DNA from 2 places in the Micromonospora sediminimaris genome. Region 1 is predicted to be linked to the other one. Evidence: riboswitches for the same ligand, from Rfam matches in the RefSeq annotation. Region 1 holds a riboswitch; the other holds the start of a gene.
What was found. Region 1 has a riboswitch for cyclic di-AMP ahead of Vse01_RS08275 (coiled-coil domain-containing protein). Riboswitches for the same ligand answer to the same signal wherever they lie in the genome.
Positions count from the first base shown of each region.

Region 2: it holds a riboswitch for cyclic di-AMP, as region 1 does, so the genes downstream of both, Vse01_RS19065 (coiled-coil domain-containing protein) here and Vse01_RS08275 (coiled-coil domain-containing protein) in region 1, are expected to answer to the same signal.

Region 1 covers NZ_BOPD01000009.1:249,078-256,985, forward strand. Annotated here, with positions in the region: gene Vse01_RS08255 (DUF8832 domain-containing protein) at 1-586, opposite strand, end outside; gene Vse01_RS08260 (heavy-metal-associated domain-containing protein) at 620-829, opposite strand; gene Vse01_RS08265 (metal-sensitive transcriptional regulator) at 945-1,241, shown strand; gene Vse01_RS08270 (YibE/F family protein) at 1,517-2,863, shown strand; cyclic di-AMP (ydaO/yuaA leader) riboswitch at 3,030-3,161, shown strand; gene Vse01_RS08275 (coiled-coil domain-containing protein) at 3,165-4,181, shown strand; gene Vse01_RS08280 (carbonic anhydrase) at 4,318-5,016, opposite strand; gene Vse01_RS08285 (helix-turn-helix transcriptional regulator) at 5,216-5,551, shown strand; gene Vse01_RS08290 (hypothetical protein) at 5,649-6,047, shown strand; gene Vse01_RS08295 (hypothetical protein) at 6,220-7,005, shown strand; gene Vse01_RS08300 (AI-2E family transporter) at 7,099-7,908, shown strand, end outside.
Region 2 covers NZ_BOPD01000023.1:46,874-54,781, reverse strand. Annotated here, with positions in the region: gene Vse01_RS19075 (HelD family protein) at 1-1,297, shown strand, start outside; gene Vse01_RS19070 (cation diffusion facilitator family transporter) at 1,389-2,306, shown strand; cyclic di-AMP (ydaO/yuaA leader) riboswitch at 2,459-2,590, shown strand; gene Vse01_RS19065 (coiled-coil domain-containing protein) at 2,595-3,698, shown strand; gene Vse01_RS19060 (1-phosphofructokinase family hexose kinase) at 3,914-4,894, shown strand; gene surE (5'/3'-nucleotidase SurE) at 4,891-5,715, shown strand; gene Vse01_RS19050 (STAS domain-containing protein) at 5,744-6,109, opposite strand; gene Vse01_RS19045 (hypothetical protein) at 6,448-6,597, shown strand; gene Vse01_RS19040 (hypothetical protein) at 6,792-7,205, shown strand; gene Vse01_RS19035 (BON domain-containing protein) at 7,432-7,908, shown strand, end outside.

The DNA.
Region 1 (7,908 bases):
GGGCGACGGTGTAGCCGTCGACGGTGGCGCTGCTCGCCGGGGCGGGCAGCGGTCGCTCGGCCAGCGCGCCGGGGACGGTCACGTCGACGCCGAGCGTCAGGGGGTCGCCGCCGGTCGGGGTGAAGTCGGCGAAGGCCCGCCACACCCCGGGAGAGTCCATCGGTGAGACGATCCGCCAGGTGCCGTCCCCGGCCAGCTCCGGGTGTACGTGCCGGAAGCCGGAGAGGTCGCGGCGGGCCACGATGAGGTGCATCCGCTCGTCGTGGGTGACGTCGTACCCGGTCACCGGACGGCCATCGGGACCGGTGATCCGGAACGCGAACTCACCCGGCGGCGCGTCGACCGGCACCAGGGTGTAGCCACGGTCGGCAACGAGCAGGCCGCCGGGCAGGTGCCCGGCTGCCCCTTCCTCGTGCCCGGCCGCCTCCTCATGCCCGGCGTCACCCTCGCCGTGGCCGGCACCCTCGCTGTCGTGGCCGGCGGCGACCACGGTCACCGGGCCGGTCAGCTGCCCCACCCCGTACGCCGCGCCGAACACCGCCGCCAGGCCGAGCACGAAGCCGCTCAGCTTCGTCGCCGTGTTCATGGTTGACCCCTCGGTTTCCGCGCGCCGGCCGGCTCAGGCGCCGGCCAGCTCGTATCCGGCCTCGTCCACGGCGGCACGCACCGCGTCGTCGGAGAGCGGCTGGTCGCTGGTGACGGTGACCCGACCGGCGGCCAGATCCACCTGAACGTCCTTGACACCCTCGATCGCACCGATCTCGGTGCTGACCGCGTTGACGCAGTGCCCGCAGGTCATGCCCTGCACCTGGTACGTCGTGCTGACCATGGAACTCTCCTCACCACTCTGGAAGGGTGGGTCGAACACCCACCCGGATACCCGCAGGGGGTATCCGTCGCACCGACCGTACCATACCCCCTGGGGGTAGGTTATTCTTGCCGGCATGAGCACACCCGCGCCGATCCGTGGCTACACCGCCAGCAAGGACCAGCTCCTCGCCCGCCTGCGCCGGGTGGAGGGCCAGGTGCGCGGCATCGAGAAGATGGTCGACGAGGACCGCTACTGCATCGACGTGCTCACCCAGATCTCGGCCATCCAGGCCGCCCTGGACAAGGTCGCCCTCGGCCTGCTCGACGGGCACGCCCGGCACTGCATGCACGAAGGTGCCGCCGAGGGGCGCGCCGACGAGATGGCGACCGAGATGATGGCCGCCGTGGGCCGACTCATGAAGCGCGGCTGACCCGACCCGCCGACGCACCCTCGCGACAGGCGTCGACAGGTCCGGCTGGTTACCATTCGCACACGATGGCCAGCCGAAATCCGTGCCTCGCGGCCCGAGGTCGCCGTCAGGCGTACGCCCGCACGGCCGTCGCGAGCCGGTCCACAGCTCACGGTACGCAGCCACCCCGCCACACTCAGGCCATTCGGGCTGCCCTTCCACACCGCCGTCCGGCGGCACTGAACCGTCTCGCCCATCGACACGTACTCAGCCCTGAAATCGTTGGGAGACACTGAATGGGCGCCGACCACACCCGTTCCGCTCCGCCCACCCCGCCGGGGGTGCGGCGGATCCTCGTCGTGACGGTGGTCCCCCTCTTCATCGCCACCCTGGTCGCCGCCATCGTGCTCTGGCCCCGGGACGCCCCGCGCCCCGAGGCCGCCGACGACACCCCCCGCTACCACGGCACGGTCACCCGGGTGGTCAGCGAGCCATGCCCGCCCAACCCGGTGGTACCCGAGGGGACTCCGACGGCTGCGGACGGCCCCTGCGGCACGGTCACCGTCCGGGTACAGACCGGACCGGACGCCGGGCAGGAGGTGCAGACACCCATCCCGACCGGGCCGGGCGCCCCTCGCGTCGAGGTCGACGACGACATCATCCTGGTCTCGCTGATCGACCCGGAGGATCCGACGGTCAGCACCTACAACATCGCCGAGCACCAACGCGGCAAGCCGCTGGTGTGGCTGGCCGTCCTCTTCGCCGCCGCCATCGTCGCCTTCGGGCGGCTACGCGGACTGGCCGCGCTGGGTGGCCTGGCCGCCAGCTTCGCCATCCTGCTGACCTTCGTACTGCCCGGCATCAGCGCCGGCCAGCCACCGCTCGCGGTCGCCATCGTCGGCGCCTCGCTGATCATGTTCGTGGTGCTGTACCTGACCCACGGCATATCCGCCCAGACTTCGGTGGCCGTGCTCGGCACGCTCGCCAGTCTGGTGCTCACCGGGCTGCTCGGGCTGGCTGCGACCGGGGCCACCCACCTGACCGGTTTCGGCAGCGAGGACGCCACCACCCTGTCCATGTTCCGGGCCGACGTCGACCTGCACGGTCTGCTGCTCGCCGGCATCATCATCGGCTCGTTGGGCGTACTCGACGACGTCACGGTCACCCAGGCCGCCGCGGTCAACGAGTTGCGCCACGCCAACCCGGACCTCTCCCGCCGGGAGTTGTACCGCTCGGCCACCCGGGTCGGGCGGGCACACATCGCCTCTGTGGTCAACACGATCGTGCTGGCGTACGCCGGCGCCTCGCTGCCACTCCTGCTTCTGCTGACCGCGGATTCCCGCGCACTGGGGCAGATCCTGACCAGCGAGTTCCTCACCACGGAGATCGTTCGTAGCGTGGTCGCCACGCTCGGGCTGATCGCCGCGGTACCGCTTACCACCGCGCTGGCCGCGGTGGTAAGCACCGCCGGGCGCGGCGACGCCGACGTCCACAGCGGTGAGCCCACCCCCGTGATTCCCCGGCCGGCAACGGACCGGGCCGAGGCGCTCCACGCCCTCAGCACCCCACCCACCCGAAACACGCCCCCCGCCACCCCTTCAAGGTGGCCCGACCCGGACAGGAGCACGGACACCACATGGTGACACTCCTCAACGTGACCGCCCCTGTAAACGCGGCTCGTAATCGTGTCGCTGGTCACTCAAAGCGATTACGAAATGACGCATCTAGTCGGGTTCGGGGCGTAGAAGCACAGATGGACTGTCAGGTAACCTCACTGCCGGTCACCGCCGAAGGCGCGCAGCGGCGCCTGCGGTGCCGCCGCCCAATCGCCGCCAGGCGAGCCGGGGACCCAGGTACGTGGGGTGAATCCGCGAAAGCGGTAGGGGCCACTTCCGTCCCGAACCCGTCAGCTAACCCGGTCGGCGGTCGATGGAAGGGAAAACAGTGACGGCACCCCTACGCCGCTGGTTGACGCCCGTGGTGGCCGTGTTCGCCGCGTTCGCCGTTTTCGCTGGTCCGATGCCGGCGACGGCCGCACCGAACGACCCCAAACCAGCAGAGCACGACGACGCCCCGCCGATGCTCAACGACTTGATCGAGGCGACCACCCGGGACTACTCCAAGGCCAAGGCCAAACTGGAGAAGTCCAAGAAGCGGCAACTCCGACTGGCGGTTGAGGTCCGCGCCGCTCAGGCTGACCTGGACGCACTCTCGCCACAGGTCGCTCAGATCGCCACCCAGTCGTACCGCACGGGCCGGGTCGGCGCGATCGCCATGCTGTTGCAGAGCAGCGCACCGGACTCGTTCATCAACCGGGCCTCGGCACTGGACGAGCTGAACCTGGTGAACGACAAGAAACTGGGCGAGGTCAACGCGATCAAGCTCCGCGCCGAGCAGGCCAAGCTCGCGCTCGACGCCGAGGTGCGCGAGCAGAAGAAGCTGACAAACGACATGGCGCGCAAGAAGAGCGAGGCGGAGAAGTCCCTCCGACTGGTCGGTGGTGTCGGCCTGACCGGCGGGCTGGTAGACGCCACCTCGCCGGTGGCCCGGATCGCGCCGAACCGGGCCTCGGACGGTGGCTGGAAGCCCGAGTCGTGCAGCCAGAACGACCCCACCACGTCGGGCTGCATCACGCCGCGGACGCTGCACATGTACAAGGAGGTCAAGCGAGCCGGATTCAACCGGTTCGTCGGCTGCTTCCGTCCGGGTGACAAGTTCGAGCACCCCAAGGGCCGGGCCTGTGACTGGTCATTGCAGAACAGCGGCTTCAGCCCGTGGCACAACAACGACACCCGGATCTACGGCAACAACCTGGCGGCCTTCCTGGTCCGCAACGCCGACCGGCTGGGCGTCTACTACGTGATCTGGAACCGGCAGATCTGGTTCGCGGCCACCGAGCGCTGGAGTTCCTACAGTGGCCCGTCCAACCACACGGACCACGTACACGTGTCGCTGCTCTGATCGCTCACACGACGCACCGAGGGCCGTCCCGCCAACCGTGGTGGGACGGCCCTCGGCGTTCCGGAGGTCACCGTCGGACGCGGTCGCCGACTGCCGGTACCCGGACCGGCCTCATTCCTCGCGACGGGTCGCGGGATCAGGGCGCGGTCGCCATCGCACCGCCGAGTGCGGCGGGTTCCGCGGCGACCGCCCGCACCTCACCGGCGGCCAGTCGGTACGACATGCCGACCACCGCACATCGCCCGGCCGCCACCTCCGCAGCGAGAGTCGCGGAGGAGGCCAGCATCGTCTCGACGGTCCGCGCGATGTGGATGTCCACGATGCCGTCCAGGTCGTGCACTCCGGCGTCCTGCGCCCGGCGCAGGCTCGGCACCACGGCGTCGACCACGGCGCCCAGATGCCCGGGCGGCGTGGTGGCGGTGGCCAGTGCCTCGCGGGCCGCCTGGACAGCGCCGCACGAGTCGTGGCCGAGCACCACCACCAGGGGCGTACGCAGCACGGCCACCGCGTACTCCACGCTGCCCAGCACCTCCGGCCCGACGGTGTGTCCGGCGGTACGAACCACGAAGAGGTCGCCCAACCCGCGATCGAAGATGATCTCGGCGGCGAGCCGGGAGTCGGAGCAGCCGACGATCACCGCGAAGGGATGCTGTTCGGCCGCGACGGCGGCCCGCCGCCCAGCGTTCTGGTTGGGATGCCGCAGTGCGTCGGTGACGAACCGACGGTTCCCGGCGAGCAACTCGGCGAGGGCCCGCTGCGGGGCGCCGGGAAGATCCGCGCTGAGCAACTCGCGGTCCGGTCCGGGCTGGGGACCGAGCGTTCCGGGTCGACTCATCCGGCTGCACCTCATCTCTGGGAGGAATGCCTGGTCATCCCGGCCGGCGCTGGTCACGGGCTGCCATCACGGTCACACGCGCCATAACGCACGTCAAGCTATACGTGATATGCATTTCATACATCAGTCGACGCTTGCGCTCGGCCGAACCGAGGCCGGTAACGACGCGGGCCGGGGTACTCGAACGGCAGGTCATACGATGGCGGGCATGGCGAGCACTGACGGACGAGAAAGCGCACGGAACTGGACTTTCCTCACGAACCACGCGCACGTCCTGCTCGCCATCGCCCGTAACCCCACCGCCCGGCTACGCGACGTCGCGACGGAGGTCGGCGTCACCGAACGTGCCGCTCAGGCCATCGTCGCCGACCTGGAGGCGGGCGGCTACCTGCACCGCACCCGGGTGGGCCGGCGCAACGAGTACACCCTCAACCCGGCCGGGCGGTTCCGCCACCCGGCGGAGGCCGACCACCAGGTGGGTGACCTGCTGGCCCTCTTCACCAAGGAGCAGGTGACCGACACCGCCGACCACTGAGCCGGCAGACGTCCTGATCAGACGACGTGGCGCGCTTCACCCACCCGGAACGATCGCCGCGCTGCGATCAGGCCGACGGCGGGATAGGTTGGATCCCGTGTCGTCTCCAGCATTCGCCCGTCCACTGTGGCCGGCAATGCTGTGCGCACTTCGTGAGCTGACCCGGTTGGCGTTGGCGACCCTGGTGCTCGCCGTAGGTGTCGGTGGGGCCGTCGCGGCCGATCCGCCGGCCCGGCCCACCGCCGTACCACCACCGAACGCCACGGTCGTCGGCGGCTCGCCATCCACCGCGATGTCGGCCGTCCAGCCCATCGTCGAGCCCGCTCAGGCGGTCGACGCCGGCCAGGTTTGGCGGGCGGCGGCCACCGGCGCACCGCTGCGGCCCGACCGTACCGACGCCGAGCCGGCCGATGCCGCCCAGGTCGATCACCGCGCCGCCCCGGTGCCCGCCGTCCGGGCGGGCGAGCCGACCCGTCGCGGCCCACCTACCGTCTGACCGACGGCGGTCCGCTCGACCGATCGAGCCAAGTGACGCCCGCCGCTCGCCGGCCAGACGCCCGGTCGGCCCAACGGCCACCGCGGCATCAGCCGTGCCCCGGCATCAGACCCGCCGTCACAACCCGCGTCCATCACAGTCGACGACTCATCCCGACCGCGAGGTGTTGATGATGCGTACCGCTCTCTCCTCCGTCCTGCTCGACGCGCCCCGCGCCGCCGCCATCTGGCTGGGCCTGCTCGGCGTGGTGACGCTCGCCGTCACCGGCCTGCTGCTACGACCTCGACTCTTCCGCTTCGACGCCGGCACCCGCATCCGCGAGGCCGCGCTGCCGAGCCGGTCCGACCACGCCGAGCAACGACGTGACCAGGAGCGCTGGGCCGAGGAGGTCACGATCGCGGCGGAGCGGGCCGACGCGACGGCCCGGCACCGCCGCGATGAATGGCTCATCGCCCAGGACGAGGCCGAGCAGGCGTGGCAGGCGTACGAGGCGGCGGAGGCTGACGTACGCCGGCTCTCCGATGCCGCCGGCATGCCGCTGCCGCAGACCGCCCGCACCCCCGCCGAGTACGCCGACCGCGAGCGCTGGCTGCACCGGGCCGCCCTGGACGCGTACTGGCGGCGAGAGTTGTCGGTGGAACAGCTCAGCGACGTCTTCGCGCACCGCGGCTGGGATCCCCGGTTGCACCCGGTGGAGCAGGAGTTGATGCTGCGTCGGGCGGTACGCGACCACCTGCTCGCCCGGCAGCGGGCGGCCCGGGAACGGGAGCAGGTGACCTGGCGGGCCGCGGAACTCGCCGCCGCCGCAGCTCGCAGCCTGCGCGAGGAAGCAGCCGCCGCGCTGTTGCCGGCGGCCACGGAACGCGAGTCGCTCCTTCCGCTGACCACACCCGCTGCCGCCGAGCAGACCCGGGAGATCCCGGCGGTCGTCGGCCGGGCGCCGGTCGCCGCGTACTGATAGCCGAACGCCCTCCCACCCGGTCTCCGGCAATTTAGTGTCGGAAGGACGTCGACCGGGTACCGACCTCGCCGGACATTGAGGAGGGCCGACGTGGTCGCAAGCGATGGCGGGAACCAGCCCGAGGAGACGGCGCTTCGGGGCGCCGGGCCGCGCCAGACCTGGGCCGCCCTGCCCTGGCTGGTCCGCTCCGCCGTGGTGTGGAGCGCCTGCCTGGTGGTGATCGCCGCCGGGCTCTACCTGCTGGCGCGGATCACGCTGCTGGTCACCCCGCTGGCCATCGCCCTGGCCGCCACCCTGTTCCTCACCGCGCTGCTCGATCCGGTGAACCTGGCGCTCCGCCGGCTGCGCCTGCCGGCCGCGCTCGCCGCTCTGCTCAGCGTTCTCTTCCTGCTCGGCATCCTGGGCGGTGTCGGCGCACTGGTGTGGAGTCTGACCGCCGACCAGTTCAGCGAGTTGGGCCAGGAACTGCGGCAAGGGCTGGAGCGCACCCGCGACTTCGTCACCTCCACCCTGCCGGTCAGCGACGCACAGCTCGACAGCCTGCTCAACCAGCTGCGCCAGGCGATCAGCCAGCAGCAGGTGGACCCGGTCGCCAGCGCCCGCACCGTGGCCGAGGTCGTGGGCTCCGCCCTGCTCGCCCTGGTGCTGCTGTTCTTCCTGCTCAAGGACGGCCGGGAGATGTGGCAATGGACGCTGCGCCGGGCCGCCGGGCGCAACCGGGACATCGCCGCCGAGGCGGGCCGTGTCGGCTGGCACACCCTCGGTTCGTACAGCCGGGGCACCATGTTGATCGCGGCCATCGACGCCATCGGTATCGGCCTGGCGCTGGTGCTGCTCAGGGTGCCGCTGGCGTTCCCACTAGCATTGATCACGTTCATCGGCGGGTTCGTGCCGATCGTC
Region 2 (7,908 bases), on a different contig from region 1:
CACCGACCCGCCCGAGGTGGCGGCGATCAAGGGCTCGCTGCGAATGCGCCGGGTGCTGGAACGGGCGGCCCGGGACGCGGTCCCCGACTCCCCGACCGAGCTGCGCCTGCTGTACCGGGGCACGTTGCTGCGGTTGGAGCAGGCCGAGCTGGACGCCATCCGGGACCGGGCGCTGCCCCGCGGCGCCCGCCGCAACGAGGTGCGTCGGGCCGGCTTCGACGGCGTGCTCGCCGCGCTCTGGGCGCAGGCTCGCCGGCTGGGCATCGCCGGGTTGCCCGAACAGCGTGCCTTCGAGGACGAGCTGATCGACCGGACGGACTTCCGCGAGTTCCTCAAGGCGTGGTGGCCCCGGCTGCATCCGCGGCATGTGCTCGCCTGGTTGGCCGAACCGCAGCGGCTGCGCCGGTACGGCGGGGGCCTGCTCTCCGGTGCCGAGATCCGGCTGCTCGGTGCGGCGTACCGGGAGCTGGCCACGGACGGGCCGACCGTGGCCGACGTCGCGCTGCTGGACGAGTTGGACGCGCTGCTCGGCAAGCCGATGCGTCCCGCCCGCCCGAAACGGGATCCGTTCCAGCTGGCCGGCGGGGTACGTGAGCTGAGCACCCATGCCGACCGGCAGCGGGCTGCCCGTCAGGCCGCCCGGGAACGCCCCGAGGACTACCGCGACTACGCCCACCTGGTGGTCGACGAGTCCCAGGACGTCTCACCGATGCAGTGGCGGATGGTGGGCCGGCGCGGGCGGCTGGCGTCCTGGACGGTGGTGGGTGATCCGGCGCAGACCGCGTGGACGGGAGATCCGCAGGAGTTGGCCCGGGCCCGCGACCAGGCGCTGGGGCGCCGCCGCCGGCACCGGTTCACGCTCACCACGAACTACCGCAACTCGGCGGAGATCTTCGCGGTGGCGGCGGCCGAGATCCGGCGGGCGTACCCGGATCTCGCATTGCCCACCGCGGTCCGTTCCACCGGGATCGATCCACTCCAGCTCGAGGTGCCGGCGCCCGAGCTGGAGACCACCGTCGTGACGGCCGCCAGCGCCCTGCTCGGCGAGGTCGAGGGGACCGTCGGCGTGATCACTCCGGTGCCCCGACGGGACCAGGTCGCGGCCTGGCTGGGGGCGCTGGGCGGGCAGCGGTTGCAGGTGGTGACCAGCCTGGAGGCCAAGGGCATGGAGTACGACGGTGTGGTGCTGGTCGCCCCGGCGGAGATCCGGGCGGAGCCGGGCTCCGGTGTCCGTACCCTCTACGTCGCCCTGTCCCGGGCCACCCAGCGGTTGACCACCGTCGACCCGACCGGTTGAAACCGAGCACGGCGACCCGCCCGACGATTGCACACATAGCGATGTTGGCATAGCTCCGTCCCCGGTCCGGCGGACGACGCAAGGTGTCTGGGTGGGCGCCGGCCATGACCACCACCACGCTGCGGTGTCGAACGCCGCCCACCGCCACTCCGGCCGGCTGTGGGCAGCGTTCGCCCTGCTCAGCGCGCTGATGGTGATCGAGGCAGGCACCGCTCTGCGGACCGGTTCGCTGGCCCTGCTCTCCGACGCCGGGCACATGTTCACCGACGTGTTGGGCATCGGGATGGCCCTCGCGGCCGTGGCCGCCACCCGTCGGGCCGACACGGACCCGCAACGCACCTTCGGGCTCTACCGACTGGAGGTGCTCGCGGCCCTGGCCAACGCCGTACTGCTCTCCGGCGTCGCGGTGTACGTGCTGGTCGAGGCGGTACGCCGAATCGGCGATCCGCCCGAGGTGCTCGCCGGCCCGGTCCTGGTGGTGGCCGCACTCGGCCTGCTCGCCAACGTCGCCGCGTTCGCCCTCCTGCGTCCGGGGGCGCGGGAGAGCATCAACCTGCGCGGGGCGTATCTGGAGGTGCTGGCGGACCTGCTCGGTTCGCTTGGCGTGATCACGGCCGCCCTGCTGATCGCCGTGACCGACTGGTGGTGGGCCGATCCTCTGGTGGCCACCGCGATCGCCACGTTCATCCTGCCCCGGACCTGGCGCCTGGGCCGGGCCGCGGTACGCATCCTGGTCCAGGCCGCTCCGGAACACCTTCAGGTCACCGCGGTGTACGACCGGCTGGCCGCGGTGCCGGGCGTGGCCGGCGTCCACGACCTGCACGTCTGGACGTTGACCTCCGGCATGGAGGTCGCCTCGGCGCACCTCACCGTCAGACCGGGCGCCGACGTCGGCGCCGTGCTGGCGGCGGCCCGCTCGGCGCTGCACGAGGACTTCCAGATCGAGCACGCGACCCTCCAGATCGAGCCGCGGTCGGATCCCGGGCACTGCGGGGCGGCGCAGTGGTGACCGGAAGAATCAGAGAAAAGGGGTTATTGTCCGCTTTTGGTCTGTTCTACTAGTCAACAACTGAACACCAGCAGTAACAGCAGCTGCACCGGTCACATGGGCACCGGTAGGCTCGGACCCGGCCTCCGCCAGGCGGCACCCACAGGTGCCGGCGGCGGCCGCCGCCTAATCGCCCGCCAGGGCGAACCGGGGAACCAGGTTCCTGGGGTGTATCCGCGTCAGCGGTAGGGATCTTCCGTCCCGAACCCGTCAGCTAACCCGGTCGGCGGCTGACGGAAGGAAACGTGCATGCCAGCAGTGGCAACGGTAAGACCGGCCGCCCGTACGGCGGCCCTGATCGCCGCCGCGCTCGCCCTCACTCTCGGCGTCGCGCTGGCCCCCTTCACCCCCGCCGCCGCGGCATCGCCGCCATTGCGGGCGGCTGCCCCGGGCGACGTGGACGACGAGGGCGGCACCCCGGCGCTGCGGGCCCAACTGGAGGCCGCCAGCAAGGGCTACCTCGACGCCAAGACCGCACTCGACCGCTCGGTCAAGCGCCAGAAGAAGCTTGCCGAGCAGCTCAAGACGACCGAGAGTCAGGTCGCCGAGCGGGGCACCAAGGTCGCCGAGATCGCCGCACAGGCGTACCGCACCGGGCGGCTGGGCGCCGCGTCGGCTCTGCTCAACAGCGGTTCACCGGCCGGCTTCATGGACCGGGCGGCAGCGCTGGACGCGGTGGCTGCCAACGAGGATCGCGCGCTGCGTGAGCTCCAGGTGGCCCGGGACGAGGTCAGCGCCACCAAGCAGGCCCTGGACGTGGAGATCCAGGAGCAGCGCAAGCAGGTGGCCGTGATGGCCAAGCGCAAGGACCAGGCCGAGCGGGCGTTGACCGTGGCCATCGAGCGGGACGAGGCGGCCGAACGGGCCCGGGCCGCCGAGCGGGCCGCCCGGTCACCGTCGCGCAGCAGCGGGTCGAGTCCCACCGCCAAGCCCGCTCCCCGCAACTCCGACGGGTCGTGGCCCTCGGAGTCGTGCAGCGTCAACGACCCCACCCCGGCCAACGGCTGCATCACCCCACGCACCCTGCATGCGCTGAAGCAGGCCAAGTCGGCTGGCTTCACCCGGTACGTCTCCTGCTACCGCTCCGGCGGCTCGGGCGAGCACCCGAAGGGTCGGGCCTGCGACTTCGCCGCCCAGAAGAACGGCTTCGGCGGGGACGCGACCGGAGGCGACCGGACCTACGGCAACAACCTGGCGGCGTACTTCGTCAAGAACGCCGACCGGCTCGCGGTGCTCTACGTGATCTGGTACAGGCAGATCTGGCTGCCCAGCAGCGGCTGGAAGTCGTACAGCGGTGCCCGGGGTGACCCGTCCAGCGACCACACCAACCACGTCCACCTGTCGGTGTACTGACTTCCTCTTCGCGCCGGGTGAACTGCTCTTCACGAGCGGTTCACCCGGCGCTGCGTTTCACCGTTGGCCGGCGGGGCACCGTCCCTTCGGCGCGCATCGACGCGCCTCCTTGGTTACCGTCGTACCAGGAAGCGGTATTTGTCCGCTAACGGGAGGAACGCCATGAACGAGCGAATCGCCAGACCCGGCGGCGGTACGGACAACGGGGAGCGGTCATGACCGGCCGCGTCATGATCTTCGCACCGACACCGCTGCTGACCGTGACCATCGACCAGCCGAGCGACGCACCGGAGTTGCACCTGCACCCGGGCGGGCAGGGGGTGTGGCAGGCCAGGATGGTGTTGTCCCTCGGCGTCGACGTGGTGCTCTGCGCGGCGCTCGGCGGCGAGGTCGGGCAGGTACTGCAACCGTTGCTGGTAAGCGAGGGAGTCGACCTGAAGGTGGTGGCCCGCGACTCCGGCGGCACCGGCGGGTACGTGCACGACCGCCGCGAGGGGACCCGTCAGGAGATCGTCGACGTCATCGGCCAGCCGTTGAGCCGGCACGAGTTGGACGAGCTCTACAACCTCGCACTCGGCGAGGGCCTGCGCGCGCCGGTGAGCGTGTTGAGCGGGCCGAACCATCCGTCCCTGGTCCCCGCCGACCTCTACCGGCGCTTCGCGGCCGATCTCGGTGCCAACGGTGGCCGAGTGGTGGTGGATCTCTGCGGCGAGCACCTCGCCGCCGTCCTGGAAAGCGGTGTCTTCTTTCTCAAGGTCAGCCACGAGGAACTGATCGCCGACGGGCGGGCCGACGGCGACGACGAGGAGGAGCTCACCCGCGCGATGTACGACCTGCACGCCTCCGGCGCCGAGAACGTGGTGGTCAGCCGGGCCGACAAGCCCGCGTTGGCGCTTGTCGACGGCGAGGTGTTCGAGGTGCGGATGCCGCGGCTGGAGGCCGCCGACCCGCGCGGGGCGGGCGACTCGATGACCGCCGGGGTGGCCGCCGTGGTGGCCCGGGGCGGCGACGTCCGCACGGCGATCCGTACCGGCGCGGCGGCCGGCGCGCTCAACGTCACCCGACACGGCCTCGGCACCGGCCGCCTCGACTCGATCAACGGCCTCGTCGACCGGGTCCGGTTGGAACCGGCGGGCAGCCGTCCCCAGGAGCGGACCACCCCCGACGAACTGGCGCAACGGGCGGGTGGCCGATGACGCTGCGGGTGTTGATCACCAACGACGACGGGATCGCCGCGCCGGGCATCCAGGCGCTGGCTCGGGCGGCCGTCGACCGGGGCCTGGACGTGGTGGTGGCTGCCCCACTGGAGGAGGCGAGCGGCACCAGCGCCGCGATGAGCGCCATGGAGCAGGACGGGCACGTGGTGGTCCACGACCATCCGTTACCGGAGCTCGACGGCGTGCCGACGTTCGGCGTCGGTGGCTCGCCCGGGTTCATCGCGCTCATCGCCGTACACGGTGCCTTCGGACCGCCGCCGTCGGTGCTGCTGTCGGGCATCAACCGAGGCGCCAACGCCGGCCGCGCGGTGCTGCACTCCGGCACCGTCGGGGCCGCCTTCACCGCTGCGGCCAACGGCTGCCGGGCGATGGCGGTGTCGCTGGACGTGCTCTCGGCGGGTGAGGCGACGGCGGCCAGCGGAGGTGCCGCGGTGGCGGCTGCCGCCCGGGTTCGCGACGCCGAACGGAACTGGGCCACCGCCGCCCACGTCGCCCTGGATCTGCTGCCCCGGCTGACCGCCGCGCCGACGGAGAGCGTGCTCAACGTCAATGCGCCCGATCTACCGCTGGCTCGACTGCGTGGGGTACGCCATGCCACCCTGGCGACCTTCGGCCAGGTGCAGATGACCGTCGCCGAATCCGGGCACGGCTTCGTGCGTACCTCGCTGGAGGAGCCGGGACAGGCGGTACAGCCCGGCACGGATCTGGCTCTGCTCGCCGACGGCTACGCATCGGTGACCGCGGTCCGGGCGGTCACCGAGGTGGCCGACGTGGACCTGTCCGGCCTCGACCGGGAGTGATCAGGTGCCCCTGCGGTAGTCGATGCGGTCAGGCCCCGGGGAGCACCTCGGGAGCCGTGGCCGCCCCGGCGTAGTAGGGCTCCGGCGCGCCGAAGAGGCCGAGCAGGCCGGTCACCCAGAGCTGCCGGTGCACGAACCGGCTCGGCTCGGTGACGATCAGCTTCACCCCGCTGACCTCGGCGGTCTGGAATCCGGCGACCATCGCGCTGATGCCCACCGAGTCGATGAAGGTGACCAGCCGCATGTTGAGCTCGATCCGGGCCGGCCGCCCCTTGGCCAGCACCTCGGCGATGGCCTCTTTCACCTCGTACGCGGTGTCGACGTCGATCTCACCCCGAGGGGCGATCTCGATGACACCACCGGGCCGAACCGTCTGCAGGATCGACAGGCTCACGCGAGCACCTCCACTCGCCCGTACGACGGGCGCCTCATCAGTACGCGGGCCGCGACCGACAGTATTCCTTCAACCGCCTCGGTCGCCACCCCTCGGGATGAGCAATTCACGGATGCGGGCACAACAAATCACCCATATCCGAACTATATTGGCCTTATCACTCAGCGTTCGACCTCTGCCGACGCCGCCGAACCAGGGTAGCGGGCCGACGCCATCCCCGTCGTTTTCCAGCACTGCCGGCGTGCCCACGAACAACCGGCCTGACCTGCGCTGGGCGCGCGATAGTGGCGCGGTGTGCCTAGCATCACGAGTGACCCCTATGACGGGAGGACCACATCATGCTCCGCAGACTCGCCGCGCTCGCCGGTGTCAGCGCCCTGCTCGCCCTCGTACTGGCCTGCGGTTTCGGCGGCGGCGACGGTGACGACGACGATGACGATGACGACGACTTCGCCCGCGCCGCGGCGGTGGCGGTCGCCGTCCGCTGACCAATGCGACGAACCCGGCGTGGTCCGGACCGCACCGGGAAACGCGCCTGCCCTTCCGGTCGGGTCGGGCGTTTCGATGGTTTGCGTCCGGGCCGGTGTGGGCACAGCCTCCGATGCGAACCGCCACCGGCCGGACAACGCCGCCGACAGCTGATGCGTGCACCGGCTCCGGCACCGTCGAGGAGGGAACCACCATGTTCGGAACACATCTGCTGGAGCGCCGCAGCAAGCCGGAGCGGGTCGCGGACCAGGCGTGGCAACACCTCGTCTCGGCGGTGAACAACGCCGGCGACAGCCTCCGCGGCACCGCCCGCACCGCCCGCCACAGCTCCGCCGGTTTCGCCGGCGACGCTGGTGACCTGGTCGAGTCGGCCGCCGAGGAGGCCCGTCACCGCGCCAGCCGCGCCTTCGACGCGCTCGCCGGACGCCGCCCGGCGCTGCCCTGGACGCTGCTGATCGGCGCCGCCCTGGTCGGTGCCGCGGTCGGCTGGGCCGCCGGCACCGCGGCACGCGCCGCGGGGAGCCGGGACCGGGCCCTGGAGGACATCGAGTTCGTCGACGTGGACCGACCCGACTCCCCCGCCGACCCGACAAATCCCGTCAGCTGACGGTTCTGTGTGACGACGGGCCCCACCGACCGAGGCGGTCGGGCGGGGCCCGTCGTGCTGTCATGCATCAGCCCTTCGCCCGCTGGAACCTCCCGGGCAGCTCAGGTCGGGAACGGCCGACCTCGTCCGATCCGGGTGAGGCCGATTCATCCGGACGGTCACCAGGCTCGGTCGCGGCGGGCCTGGCGTGTCGGTCCGCGCCACCGTGGTGAGAAGGGAGCGACCGATGGCCAGCATCTCGACGATCAATCGCACCGACCAGGACATCCGGTCCGCGGTGCTGGACGAACTCGACTGGGAGCCCCGGGTCCGGCCGCACGAGATCGGGGTGGCCGTCACCGAGGGCGTGGTGACGCTGACCGGGCATGTGGACAGCTACGCCAAGAAGTGGGCGGCCGAGCGCGCCGCGCACCGGGTCACGCAGGTGCGGGCGGTGGCCAACGACCTCGCGGTGCGCCTGGTGACCGGCGCGGAACGCACCGACCCGGAGATCGCCGCCGCGGTTCAGCACGCCCTGCAGTGGCAGGCGTTCGTGCCGGTCGACGCGCTCGACGTCACGGTTTCCCAGGGCTGGGTCACCCTGCACGGCGAGGTCGAGTGGGAGTACCAGCGCCGCGCCGCCGAACAGGCCGTCGGCCAACTGCACGGCGTACGCGGGGTCAGCAACGGCATGAGCGTCCGGCCGTCGGTACGCCCCGACGGT